Regions from separate parts of the Lactococcus sp. UBA7128 genome, predicted to be linked through region 1. Evidence: predicted binding sites of a transcription regulator. Region 1 holds the regulator's gene; each other region holds the start of a gene.
What was found. The regulator Rex, encoded in region 1, represses fermentation and respiration genes when NADH is low (regulators of the CRP and FNR family bind a similar motif). The targets are predictions, from matches to a motif close to TTGTGAANTANTTCACAA.

Region 1 (4,502 bases):
AAGGACAGGACATTCTTCACACTTTGGTGCGCGCGCCGTACAATGATAACGTCCAAAAAAGATGAGGTGATGATGACTTTCCACCCAGCGTTCCTCAGGAATGAGCTTCATCAACTTTTCTTCGACTTCCAAAACGGAGGCTTTCTGTGACACGATATCTAAACGCTTTGAAATCCGTTCTACATGGGTATCAACAGCAATTCCAGGTATACCATAAGTTTCTCCCAGAACGACGTTTGCTGTTTTTCGGCCAACACCAGGCAAGGTTTGTAATAATTTTTTATCTTTTGGCAGTTCGCTATTAAAGTTTTCTACCAGCATCTGAGAAGTCTTTACAATGTTTTTCGCTTTCGTTTTGTAAAGTCCAATTGTTCGGATACATTGTTCAACGTCTGAAATGTCTGCCTGTGCCAAACTTTTAGGGTCAGGATACTTCGCAAAAAGACCTGGTGTCGCCTTATTTACGCCCTTATCTGTGGCTTGTGCAGATAAGATAGTTGCAATCAAAAGTTGAAAAGGTGTTTCCCACTCCAGCTCTCCGTGTGCTTCCGGAAACATGTTTACAATGATATCTAAAGCTTCTAAAAATTTTTTCTTACTTAGCATATTATTTTCCGTTCCAAGGACCATCCATTGGGATATAAAAATCTGTATTTTTTTGGTTCTGTGTAGCTTCTACACGCTCTGCTTTACGCTGCTCAATAGCTTGTGTACTCATTAAGCCTTCGTTACGCCAGTTTCGCAAAATCGCTTTGATATAGTTGAGCGAAACTTTTCGATTAATGACTGCTTCACGAAGAGCAAGTTTAATCAACTCTGCATCATAATTATCTTCAAAAAGCAGGCTGCGCAGTTCTTCACTTTGCATTGGTGTAATCATACCCATCTCTGCTTCAAAAATATTAACTAAATCTTGAAGTTGCCCCGTGTTTTGTATATTAGAAGTATCTTCTGCTTGAATTTTTGGTGTCAATCCTTCCAATTGATCCAGCTTTTTAAGTGCAGGAGTAACATCAAAAATCGTTTCTACATCCCCTGAAATTTCCAATAAGGTAACTTTCAAAGAACCAAAATCTTGCAAATTATCAATACTGTGGTTAACATCTGAAAGTTTCTTTCCTATCTTTGTAGCAATTTCACTGGGCGCACTGTCACGATTTTCATACAGATAAAGCCAAACCAAAAAGTCCCCCGCTGAGGGGAAAAGTTGAGCAAAATGCTCCAACATAGCATGAGGAAGTATGATGTGTCCAGCCATATAGTTTTCATAGTAGGTCATGCTATTATTTTATCACATTTCATTGTTTTCTTCCTTTTCTTCTATGAGACAAGCATGGATAAAAAGGGAACTATAAAATAATTCGCATTATCCAGAAAGAATTGTTTGACAATTTATCCTAAAAAAAGTAAAATATTCACAAAGACTATGTAAAGGAGATAACATGGCTGGCTCCCAAGTTAATAAACAACTACCTAAGGCAACTGCAAAACGTTTGCCTCAATACTACCGTTTGTTCAAACTTTTAGTTGATGAACAAGTGACGCGCACAAACTCGCAGCTTATTTCTGAAAAAATTGGTGTAGATGCAGCAACGATTCGGCGAGATTTTTCACTTTTTGGTGAACTGGGACGGCGAGGTTATGGCTATGAAACACGTGCTTTGCGTGACTTTTTTGGAGAACTACTTGGACAAGACCGTGAAACCCATATTGCCCTTGTAGGAGTCGGCAATCTTGGACGGGCCTTGATTAACTACCAATTCCAAAATCGCAATAAGATGCGTGTTACCCAAGCTTATGATGTACCAGAAAATCCACTCGTAGGTACAACGAGCGCTACAGGTGTTCCTATCTACGATATTGCAGATTTCTCAAAACATGTCAAAAACTCAAAAATCAAAACAGCGATTATTTCTGTAAATAAAGAAAATGCTCAAGAAGTTGCAGATATCTTAGTAGAGTCCGGAATCAAAGGTATTCTTAATTTCTCACCTTTACGCCTGCATGTACCAGATGATGTCGTAGTACAATCTATTGACTTAACCAAAGAACTTCAAACCCTCTTGTTCTTCATGTCACATAAGGATATCAAATAAAAAGCTCAGATAATTTCTAGATGGCTTGTTTGTCCGAACTGCTTGAAGTGTGAGGGTATCAATGCACAAAACATCACTTAAAAAATACAGCAGCACTTGAATAAACTGCTGAAAAAGTCGGGAAATTCATTTTTCCCGACTTTTTTATACGACAAGTTCTTGTATTTAAGCAAAACAATATAAGTTTTTCAGTAGTCTTACACTCTGTCTCTATATTTTTTAATGGTCCAATAGACCCTCTTCTCTGAAGCTGAGATAGGTATTGTGTCCTGTAATAATGTGGTCTAAAAAATGAATGCCTAAGTTTTCGCAAACCTCCTTAATTTTCTTGGTAAAGACTTTATCCTGCGGACTTGGCTGAGTTATACCTGAAGGGTGATTATGTGCAATAATAATTCCGACAGCAAGATTTCTAATTGCATAATGCAAGATCTCACGTGGATGAGCAATTGAATGGTTGACTGCTCCGATGAAAATCGTTTTTTTCTGAATGATACGGTTTTGACTGTCCAAGTAAATAGCAACTAAATTTTCCTGATCAAAAGAAGCCATCTCATCTACCAAACTCATCCCCAGTTGTTGAGACCCCATCACTTGCCCATAGCGCTTTCTTTGTGTTGTATGAATCCTCTTTCCAAGCTCAATCATGGCTCTTATTTCAACTGCTTTTACTTGACCTATACCTGATATTTCCTTTAGCTCTCCCACTGAAGCACGGCGAAACTCCTCTAAATTGTCAAAAACACTCAGCACACGAGCTGCAAGTTCCATGACATTTTCTTTTTTACTACCTGTTCTCAATAAAATAGCTAAAAGTTCCTGTTCATTCAGCTTTTCAGAGCCAAAAGCTAATAGACGTTCACGGGGTTTCATAGGATAATTATCTTCTCTTACTTGATACATGTCTTCTCCTTATATACCTGTACGTAAAAAACGCTTGAAATTCACCTTTTCTTTTATCACAGAACTTGGATTTTCTCCATAAATCCCTAGGTTTGTCCCTTCACTCTTTAACTTGTCCCAAACACTAAGAAACAACCTCAAGAAACCATAATTACAGATACGCTGGGAAGAAAAAACTAAAAAAAAACAGAAAATGCTCAATGTGGCATAGAAAGCCATCATCTTGAGCATTTTTCTGTTTGACTATTGAGACCTTAGCCGCTTAAGAATATTAATTTCTTATTCAACAGTTACGGCTTTAGCAAGATTACGTGGTTTGTCTACGTCAAGACCACGTTGTACTGTTGCATAGTAAGCAATCAATTGTGTCGGTACAACCATTGAAATAGCTGAAAGATAAGGGTGAACATTATTGATGACAATATCATCATCTTCACGTGCTACAGCTTCTTCTACAATCGTAATCGCTGATGCACCACGTGCCACTGTTTCCATGACATTTCCTCGTGTGTGTGCTGCAACTTCTTCATTATTTGAAATCAGCGCAATCACAGGTGTACCATTTTCAATCAAAGAAATTGTCCCATGTTTAAGTTCTCCAGCAGCAAAGCCCTCACATTGGATATATGAAATTTCTTTTAGTTTCAAGCTAGCTTCCATAGAAACAAAGTAATCTTGTTTACGACCAATATAGAAAGCATTTCGCGCTTCTGGCAACAGTTTTGCTACTAGGTCTGAAATCATTTCTTTCTCTGAAAGCGTGGACTCGATAGATTGAGCAACGAGTGAAATTTCCTTGACTAAATCGAAATCAAGCGCCTTAAGATTTTGGTCGGCGTCACCTACAGCCTTAGCTAAGAAAGCTAAAGTTGCAATCTGCCCTGTGTAAGCTTTCGTTGAAGCAACTGAAATTTCAGGTCCAGCACCAATCAACATTGTGTATGTTGCTTCACGTGATAATGTTGAGCCAGGTACATTTGTTACAGTCAAGCTTGGATGACCCAGTTCATTTACTTTTACAAGTACTTGACGACTATCCGCTGTTTCACCTGATTGTGAAAGGAAGATAAACAAAGGATTTTCACTCAATAATGGCATACCATAACCCCATTCAGAAGCAAGGCCAAGTTCAACCGGTGTATTTGTCAGCTCTTCAAGGATTTGTTTAGAAGCATAGCCTGCATGAAGTGATGTTCCAGCTGCGATGATGTAGATGCGGTCCGCTGCTTGAACTGCTTTTACAATGTCTGCATCAACAGTAACTTTTCCATCTTGATTCGTATAAGTAGAAACGAGTTTACGCATCACGCTTGGTTGCTCATCAATTTCTTTGAGCATATAGTAAGGATATGTTCCTTTACCAATATCTGAAAGGTCAAGTTCCGCTGTATAGCTTTGACGCTCTACTGTATTTCCTTCGTAATCCATTACCTCTGCCTTATCTTTAGTCAAGATAACGAGCTCTTTATCATGAATTTCCATAAATTCAGATGTTTCACGAAT
Region 2 (4,502 bases), on a different contig from region 1:
TACCTTTGAGTACTCCTGAAAGACAAGGCGAGTTGGCTCAGACACTGCTCCAAGCATTTGAAAATGCTATGCGAGAAGTATCTAAAAATTATAGCCAATATATTACACTTAAAATTGAAAATGGAGGGCAATATAATGCTTGAACTTAATCTGCAACTCTTCGCCCACAAAAAAGGTGGGGGTTCTACTTCCAATGGTCGTGACTCACAAGCTAAACGTCTTGGTGCTAAAGCATCTGACGGTGAACTTGTAAGCGGCGGTTCAATCCTTTTCCGCCAACGTGGTACACATATCCATCCAGGTGCTAACGTTGGTCGTGGTGGCGATGATACTCTCTTCGCTAAAATCGAAGGACACGTTAAATTTGAAATGAAACGTGGTAAAAAACACGTTTCAGTTTACCCAGCAGTAGCTAAATAATGGTAAACGAGTCTCTCTTCGGAGAGGCTTTTTTTGTAAATATAAAAGAAAAGACAATGAGGGAAGGCCTTTCTTAATGGGCAGATTCATGTCTTTTCTTTACATAAACACTTGTGTTTCACGGATTAATTTTTGTGCTTCCTTAAAGTCTAGGACATCATCAAAGCCATATTTTGAAAGAAAATAAACCTTATCGCAATATCTTTCAACTTCTTCTAAGATGTGTGAAGTAAGCAAGATAATTTTTGTTTCAGAAAGCTCTTTTAAGATTTGAAATGCTTTGGCACGCATTGCATTGTCAAGTCCATTCATCAGTTCATCGACGATGATAACATCTGCTTCAAGACTGACCGTATAAATAAAGGCCAGTATTTCTTTCATACCTAGAGAATATTTTTTTATCGGCTTTTCAAAGAAACGTGAAGCGGAAAACAAGGGCATATATTTTTGGGCATGTTCCCACTCCTTTCCTCTCAAAACTTTAATATAGTCCGCTGCTTTGAGATTGCTATCAAAAATATCAAGTGTCGCCACATAGGAAACTCTTCCTTGATGCCAACCATCAGAGATAAGAATCTCTCCCTCAAAGTTCATCTCATCATTGATTGCAGTAAAAAGGGTAGACTTTCCTGTTCCATTTCGACCGATGATGCCATAAAGACCAGGTCTATCAAGGGTTAAGCAAACGTTACTGAGTGTGTGAGTTGTCAAGTTGTTTATTGCAAGTTTCATAATATATTATGCCTTTCTATAAATATACTTTGTAAAAAGGAAGTGGCTTGTGCTGTAGAAAATAATGGTACAAGAGAGAAGAACAAGAGCACCAATCCCAAGTGAATTCCTACCAAAGAGAAAGTCTCCAGAAGTTGGCCACGAATTTTCACCATTTGAAAACTGAAGGACGGTGTTGATATCTAAGTAGGTCAAAGGAATCCATTTGATGATTGTCTTCATCACTTCATGCGTATGGATAACAGAATAAGTGACTAGCAGTAAAGCGATAATCGCTGAAGGAATGTAAGCTTTTCTGATAAACTGTGAGAGGAGCTGTCCTAAACTTGTAATAAAGAGGATGGCCAGAAGTAGATAGAGCAGGCGCCAGAGCAACTCCTCGCCCTGAAATAAATCATAAGTTGCCCCAACGACAAAGTCAGGAAAGTTCCAAGAGCCCATGCCAAACTGGAGTCCAGCGAAGAGCGCAAAAACCAGCAAGGCAAAAAGAATAAGCAGGAGCACAAAACCAGCAGGGATAAACAGATGCTGGAAATGTAGCACTTTTTTATCCTTTTTCATCAGGTGGTAATAACGCAAACCATTAGGCATTTCCATCGCTAAGGTGTCCCCACAGATGAAAGTCAGCAGGATTAAACCATAAAGTCCTCCTAAGCCAATCAAAATATATTGGGCAGCGCCTAGGCCTGAGGGATTGAGTCCTGGAGCTTGGGTAAAGTCTTGCCCACTGTTTAGAACTTGGTGATACCACTTTGACATTGATTTGATATGCTCATGTCCTCCAACAAGAGAAGACTCTTCGCCTTTCTTTTCAGCTTCCTCCAATTTTTTTAGCGTCTTTTCGTTGTGAAGGTTCTCTAAACGCCAGAACTCCTTGTAATTGTTTTTTTCCAATGCATGGAGCTTTTCTTTATTTAATTTTAAATCTTCTTGCAATTCGACTAAAATTTCTTGGACATTTTCTGGAGGATTTTCAGATTCAATAAGAATTTCGGTCTCTTTAATATTTTTTTCATTAAAATGGATGTTTTCTTGCGTGATAACTTTTTGATTTATGTTAGTAGGAAGATTGGTTCCCACGGTTTCAAAGGCAATGAACTGGAGAATTAAGCCGATCAACAATAAGGAGAGAAGTACTTTGTTTTTATTGTTACTTAAAAATTTTTTTAGTATAAACATATTTTTTTCCTCATGAAAAGAGCGAAGGGAAAACAGTATATGTTTCCCTTTCGTCATTGTGTACTTCACTTAGTAAGTGTCGTAAATATAGGTTCGATAATAGAGTTTGCTCTTTTTATCATAAGAAAAATAAATCTCACGAAGTTTGTAACCCCGTATAACCCTCAATTCACGGTAAAAGGTCCGAACAAGTATACCTTGTGGTGTGTATACTCTTTGATGCACGACAGTAGCCACCCAGACTCTGGGTGCTGGTTTCTGAACGTCATTGGCCTGCGCTAAGCCAGATCCCGAAAAAAGTGCAAGAGCAGTGAGCGCAGTAATGATGAATTTTTTAAGATTTTTGCTTGGCATATGTTTTCCTACTTTCTATATAAATTATTGCGATACTATGTTTCAGTTCCTCCTTTCAATACATAATATCTTTTTTTGCCTTACACTGTATTAGACGTCAATACATTTTACTTTTCACTAAAAATATATTTTGTAGAATAGAAAACAAAAATTTCTTATTCTTCTAAAAAGGGGTGTTTTTTTCCCTTTCTCAAAGTTAAGCGCTTTATTTATGCTATATTTACTCTATAGTGGATACAGAAAGTGGAGGAAAAACAATGATTATAGGTGTTGTCAAAGACCTGAAACAAGGAGAAGAAAGAGTGGGCATGACACCAGAAAATGTAAAAATTCTGGTAGAGGCCGGTCATCAACTTTTTGTAGAAAATAAAGCTGGTGCAGGAGCTGGTTTTTCAAATGAGCAGTATATTGAAGCTGGTGCTGAGATTGTTGACCGTGCCAAGGCTTGGGAAGCAGAACTTCTTGTCCGGGTAAAAGAACCCCTGGAAGAAGAATACCAATACCTTAAACAAGGTCAAATCATTTGGGGCTTCTTGCATTTGCCAGCCAACAAAGCCTGCGTAGAGAAGATGATGGAAATGAATATTACGGCTTTTTCCGCTGAAAATATTGCGGCTGATGGCATTTTTCCTCTTTTGAAACCTTTAAGTGCTATTGCAGGGAGACGCGCAGTTAATCTTGGACAGTATTACTTGGAGAAACAGCATGGAGGGCAAGGGATTCTGCTTCCAGGTATTCCTGACAGCGGGATTGAAGCAGGACATGTTGTGATATTTGGTGGTGGAACGGCTGCCGAGAATGCAGCAGACATCGCCTTGAGTATTGGCTGTTCAGTTGTTATATTGGAGCTGAATGATAAGCGTATACAGGAGCTTGAAGCACGTTATTTAGGAAAAAACATTCAGATTATTAAGTCAACAACGGAAGCTTTGGAAGAACATATCAAAGAAGCAGATGTATTTATTTCAACAATTTTGATACCTGGTGCTAAACCGCCTAAACTTGTGAAGGAATATATGGTTAAGTTGATGAAACCTAGTTCAGTTATTGTGGATATTGCTATTGACCAGGGTGGAACAGTTGAAACGATTGAACATGCAACCAGTCATGCAAACCCCGTATTTGTAAAACATGATGTTATCCATTATGCAGTGCCTAACATGCCAGGAGCGACACCTAGAACATCAACTTTAGTGATGTCTAAAGGTAATATAGAATACTTGAAGCTCATTGCAGATAAAGGTTTAGATGAAGCGTTGGCCGCAAGCCTTCCTCTTACCTCTGGCATGAGTGTCTATAAAGGACAGATAGTTTCTCTTGCTTTAGCGGAATCTATCGACCTGCCCCATGTAGAGAAAAAATAAGCTAAAAATCATTGAGATATTTGTCTCAGTGATTTTTTATTTGCAGGTGTGAACACGTATAAGCTCTGAAATATGATATAATGAGACAAAGATTATAAATAAAAGAACAGGAAGGTATTTGTTTGGCTAAACATTCCGTAGAGTTTAAGTTGGAAAACCCCGAAGATGCAGTTTTGCTTTTTGGCTCACAGGATAAAAATGCACAGTTGATAGAATCTCAACTTGCTGTTGATATCAACTACAGGGGAGAAAGGGTGCAGATTTTTGCGGATAACGAGAATGCTCCTGAGCAAGCACGTAAGGTTCTGCAAGCGCTCCTGGTCTTAATTTCACGGGGATTACCTGTACACAGTTCAGATGCAATGATTGCAATCAAGATGGTGTTGGAAGATAATATTGAAAATTTCATCACACTTTATGAAATTGAATTGACGAAAGATGCTGTGGGGACAC
Region 3 (4,502 bases), on a different contig from region 1:
CCATGTTACAATTGAAGCCAGACTGAAAAGCTATCGCAGCTTCAGTACCTTTGAACTCGGCAATGGTCTTCTCAAGCTCAATATGAATATCAAGCGTTCCATTAATTGTACGTACAGCCCCTGCACCAGCTCCATACTTGTCTGTTGCATCTTTTGTTGCCTGAATAAGTTCAGGCCGTGTAGCAAACCCCAAATAATTGTTTGAGGCAAGGTTAATCATCTTCTTGCCTGCAACTGTAATTTCTGGGCCATTGGCGCTATCTAGCACGTCAATTGTGTTGAGCAAACCTTTTTCTTTTAGGTTTCCAAGCCCATTTTCGAGGAACTCCGTTAAAACTTTTGAAGTCATTTTTACAACCTTCTTTCACTTTTCGGCTACATTTCCTGTAACCGTTTACAATTAGTTTAACACTTTTCAAAAACTCTTGCAAGATTTTTTGGACTGTTTGCTCATATTTTAATTTAAATTATACAATCTTGTTAACTTTGTGATTTCAAGTAATTTATCGCACAATTAAAAAAAGACTGAAATATGCGTAAAAAGCCCTGAATTACAGAGCTTTTTTACCTATGGATAATTAAGATGTTAAGATTTACTGTTCTTCATCATTCGCAATCAGAAAGTGATCAACGATATCTTCTATACGTGCCAAGTCAACGTTACCACCAGATACAATGGAAACAACCTTCTTGTCTTTCACATATTCATCCACTTTCCCCGCAAGAATCGCTGCAGTTGTAAGAGCGCCAGCACCTTCTACAACGATTTTCGTACGTTGAATAAGGTCTTTAATCGCCAACTCAATTTCTGCTTCTGAAACCAGAACCATATTGTCAACAATTTGGTTAACAACCTCAAATGTCAATTCGCCTGGATAAGCAACGTGACAGCCGTCTGCAATCGTTGGTGCTTCATCGTGATAAACTTTTTTACGTGCCCTAAACGATGCTGTCATTCCATGACAATTTTCAGCTTGTACACCAATAACTTTAATATTTGGATTGAAAGATTTTAAGGCAACAGCAACACCTGATATCAAGCCGCCGCCACCTACAGGAACCAAAACTGTATCCACGTTCCAAAGGTGATCCAAAATTTCCAGACCTATTGTTCCTTGACCAGCCATTACTTCTGTATCATCATAAGGTGGGATGTAAGTAATGTTGTTTTCCTTAGCATAGGCTTCACAGAAAGCCTTGGAGTCATCAAATTGCTCACCTTCAAGCATCACCTCTGCCCCATATCCACGTGTGGCATCTACTTTTGCCTGTGGCGCGCCCTTTGGCATGACAATGATGCTCTTAATTCCTAAAAGTTTTGATGTCAAAGCAACACCCTGTGCATGATTACCAGCTGAACAAGCAATAACACCACGCGCTTTTTCTTCCTCAGACAACTGCGCAATTTTATTAAAAGCGCCACGGAATTTGAATGAGCCTGTTAACTGCATGTTTTCGAGCTTCAAATAAACCTCTCCACCTGTTTTAGCAGTTAAGAACATCGACTGAATCAATGGTGTTTCACGCGCATACTGTTTTACAATATTTTGAGCCTTTTTTATATCTTTAATCGTAACAGGCAGACTTGCTAAATTTGTCATCTTCTCTTTCCTCAAACCCTTTCTAAAATTCTGTATAAGTAACATCTATTGAATCAGCAAGAGGCTTGGAAACTACTTTCCCCTTATAGACACTCAGGCCTGAAAGGAGTTCTTTTGATTTCAATGCTTCATCCAGACCTTTAACAGAGATTTCTTTGAGGAAAGAAAGGTTACCTTGAGCTAAGGCAATGGTCGCTGTACGTGGTGTTGCACCAGGCATATTTGGTACTGCATAGTGAATAATACCATGCTTAATGAAAACAGGATCTGCATGATTCGTTGCATGATCTATTGTTTCCACTGTACCTCCTTGGTCTATAGCAATATCAACAATGACCGAACCAGGTTTCATTGACTTGACCATGTACTCTTTCACCAATTTTGGTGGTTTGGCTCCTGGAATTAGAATTGTTGAGATAAAGATATCTGCAAGTTTGATATTCTCTTCTAAAGCTTCTGTTGTTGACTTGACAATCTCAACGTTTTTTCCTTCATAACGCTCTTTAAGCTGCGCGATACGAGCATCTCCAAGTTCGATGATGATAACTTTACAGCCTAAAGCTACTGCTATATCAGCAGCATTTTCTGCAGCATTTCCACCGCCAAAAATAACAACGGTACCAGCTTCAATACCCGCGATACCTGGCAAGAGAATCCCTTCACCGCCGTGCTGTTTTTCAAGGTAATATTGTCCAATGTTTACTGCACGTCGTCCTGCAATAGCTGACATTGGCTTGAGCAACTCCAGAACACCATTGATGGAGATGTTTTCACCAGAAATAGCTGTTACACCCACCTCCATCATTTTTTCAACACAGGCTTTATTAGCTGCTAGATGAAGGAAGCCCCAGATAATTTGACCTGGTTTAAAGTATTTATATTCAGATTCCATCGGTTCCTTAACTTTAACGATGAGCTCCGCTTCCCAAGCAGTTTCTGTATCTACGATTTGAGCTCCAGCTGCCTCGTAAAGATCATCTGTAAAACCACAACCCGCACCAGCATTTCTATCAACAAGCACTTCGTTCCCTGCTTCAACGAGAATTTTCGCGTTTTCTGGGGTCATCCCTACACGTGCTTCACCTTGTTTTGGGTCTTTAATTACACCAATTTTCATACTTAATTGTTTCTCCTTTTGTGAAAATTTTATCAAGTATATTATAGCGCTTTCATTCTCTTTTGGCAATATTTTTTTTAAAATAAAACATTCTTTTAATATTCCCTTATTCTTATTGTACATATTCTGCAAATTATAAAAAAAGACACTCAAATCTTTCAATTTGGTGTACTTTTTCAGGATATACCTATTAATGATTGACTTCATTTGGGTTTCGAGCAAGGCCCGCTTTGCCATGAAGACTGTCGATAAAGGCTATGTCTTCATCTGACAAGTCAAAATCAAAAATGTCAGCATTTTCTTTGATACGACTTGCTGTTACAGATTTTGGTAATGGGAGGTAACCTTTGTGTAGGCTCCAACGTAAAACGACTTGTGCCACTGTTTTCTCATATTTATCTGCAATATCAGCAAGTTCAGTGATGGCAAAAATTTTGCCTGTACCGAGTGGGCTGTAAGCTTCTGTCAAGATATCGTGTGCTTTATTAAAAGCAACGACCTCTTCTTGCTGATCTGAGGGGTTGACCATGATTTGGTTAACAACAGGCTTTATCTCAGCAACTTCAAGTAATGGTTCCAAATGACGGGGATGGAAGTTTGACACACCAATCGCACGCACTTTATTATTTTTCACGCCATCTTCCATCGCTTTCCAGACAGCTGCGTTTCGTTCAGCAAAATTAGGGCGGAAGGCTTTAGGATTCGGCCAGTGAATCAAATAAAGGTCAACATAGTCTAAGCCGAGTTTTTCTAAACTTTCATCAAGTGCCGCTCTTGCATCTTCAGTTGTTCCAAGATCCCAAAGCTTTGTGGTGATAAACAATTTATCACGTGCAATCCCGCTGTCTTTAATTGCACGTCCCACGGATTCTTCATTGCCATAAACGGCAGCTGTATCAATATGACGATAACCAACTTCTAGAGCCGTTTTGACCGATTGATAGGCCTCCTCGCCATCTTTTGATTGCCATGTCCCAAAACCAACTTTGGGAATTTCCATACCATTTGAAAGAGTGTAAGTTTCTGTAAGTGCCATAAATTCTCCTTTTCTTTACTTCTCGCTTTATTCTATCACTTTATGAAAGGAGACGAAAAAATTTGGTTCGGAAGTGTAGAAGGAGAACGCGGATGTTGGAAGAACAAAGAACAGGTGTTTCCCGCATCTCACCCGTTTCACCACTGAAATGCAGGAATTTTAGAGGAAGGGCTAAATGATTTCTTTAAGCTTCTGGCTGGTAGATAATAAGTGCTGGACGGACGCCCATAAATGCTAAAGAAAGGTCTACATGACCAGTGCGAGTAAGCTGACCAGCCCGCCCATTAGCCGCAACATCCACACGCCAGCCATCACCTGAAATCCCAGGAGTACGTAGCCACCAGCCATGATTATCACCTTGCCCACCTGTCACACGCTCCGCATGATTAGAAAATGCGCTGCTCGGTTGGGAAAGTTTTACCACATCTGCTAAAGATAGTGCAAAGGCTTGCTTTGTTCCTTTTTAATCAACAGCAGTCAAATCGTTTACAACTTCTGCTGCAGCAGAAAAAAGGAGAAATTTACCCTGCTGTATTACTTGATTACAGAACACAGTATTTCCCTCGTCAAGTATTTTAGACTATTTTTAAGTATATTCTCCCGTCTTTTTTAAATATCTCTCTCTTTTAAGTTAAAACTATTTAGTAATTATACAACAGTTTTTTCGGAAAACTTGGACAAAGAAATCCCCTTTAAAATGCACTGCCATTGTTTTACGTGAAACAATACATGCTGGTCTTATCCAATA

Region 2: a site for Rex is predicted at 2,816-2,833, ahead of ald (alanine dehydrogenase). Genes of this name have one in related genera too.
Region 3: a site for Rex is predicted at 2,737-2,754, ahead of B4H39_RS04455 (alanine dehydrogenase). Genes of this name have one in related genera too.

Annotation. Positions count from the first base shown of each region.
Region 1 is NZ_DKXK01000023.1:11,050-15,551, reverse strand. It holds gene nth (endonuclease III) at 1-606, opposite strand, end outside; gene B4H39_RS02980 (DnaD domain-containing protein) at 608-1,279, opposite strand; gene B4H39_RS02975 (redox-sensing transcriptional repressor Rex) at 1,443-2,096, shown strand; gene radC (RadC family protein) at 2,316-2,999, opposite strand; gene glmS (glutamine--fructose-6-phosphate transaminase (isomerizing)) at 3,279-4,502, opposite strand, start outside.
Region 2 is NZ_DKXK01000006.1:13,364-17,865, forward strand. It holds gene B4H39_RS00785 (ribosomal-processing cysteine protease Prp) at 1-143, shown strand, start outside; gene rpmA (50S ribosomal protein L27) at 136-420, shown strand; gene B4H39_RS00795 (ATP-binding cassette domain-containing protein) at 520-1,152, opposite strand; gene B4H39_RS00800 (hypothetical protein) at 1,159-2,331, opposite strand; gene B4H39_RS00805 (hypothetical protein) at 2,401-2,685, opposite strand; gene ald (alanine dehydrogenase) at 2,943-4,049, shown strand; gene B4H39_RS00815 (PhoH family protein) at 4,172-4,502, shown strand, end outside.
Region 3 is NZ_DKXK01000035.1:22,673-27,174, reverse strand. It holds gene B4H39_RS04465 (glycine C-acetyltransferase) at 1-349, opposite strand, end outside; gene tdcB (bifunctional threonine ammonia-lyase/L-serine ammonia-lyase TdcB) at 594-1,601, opposite strand; gene B4H39_RS04455 (alanine dehydrogenase) at 1,624-2,718, opposite strand; gene B4H39_RS04450 (aldo/keto reductase) at 2,909-3,754, opposite strand; partial or broken gene B4H39_RS04445 (hypothetical protein) at 3,939-4,193, opposite strand.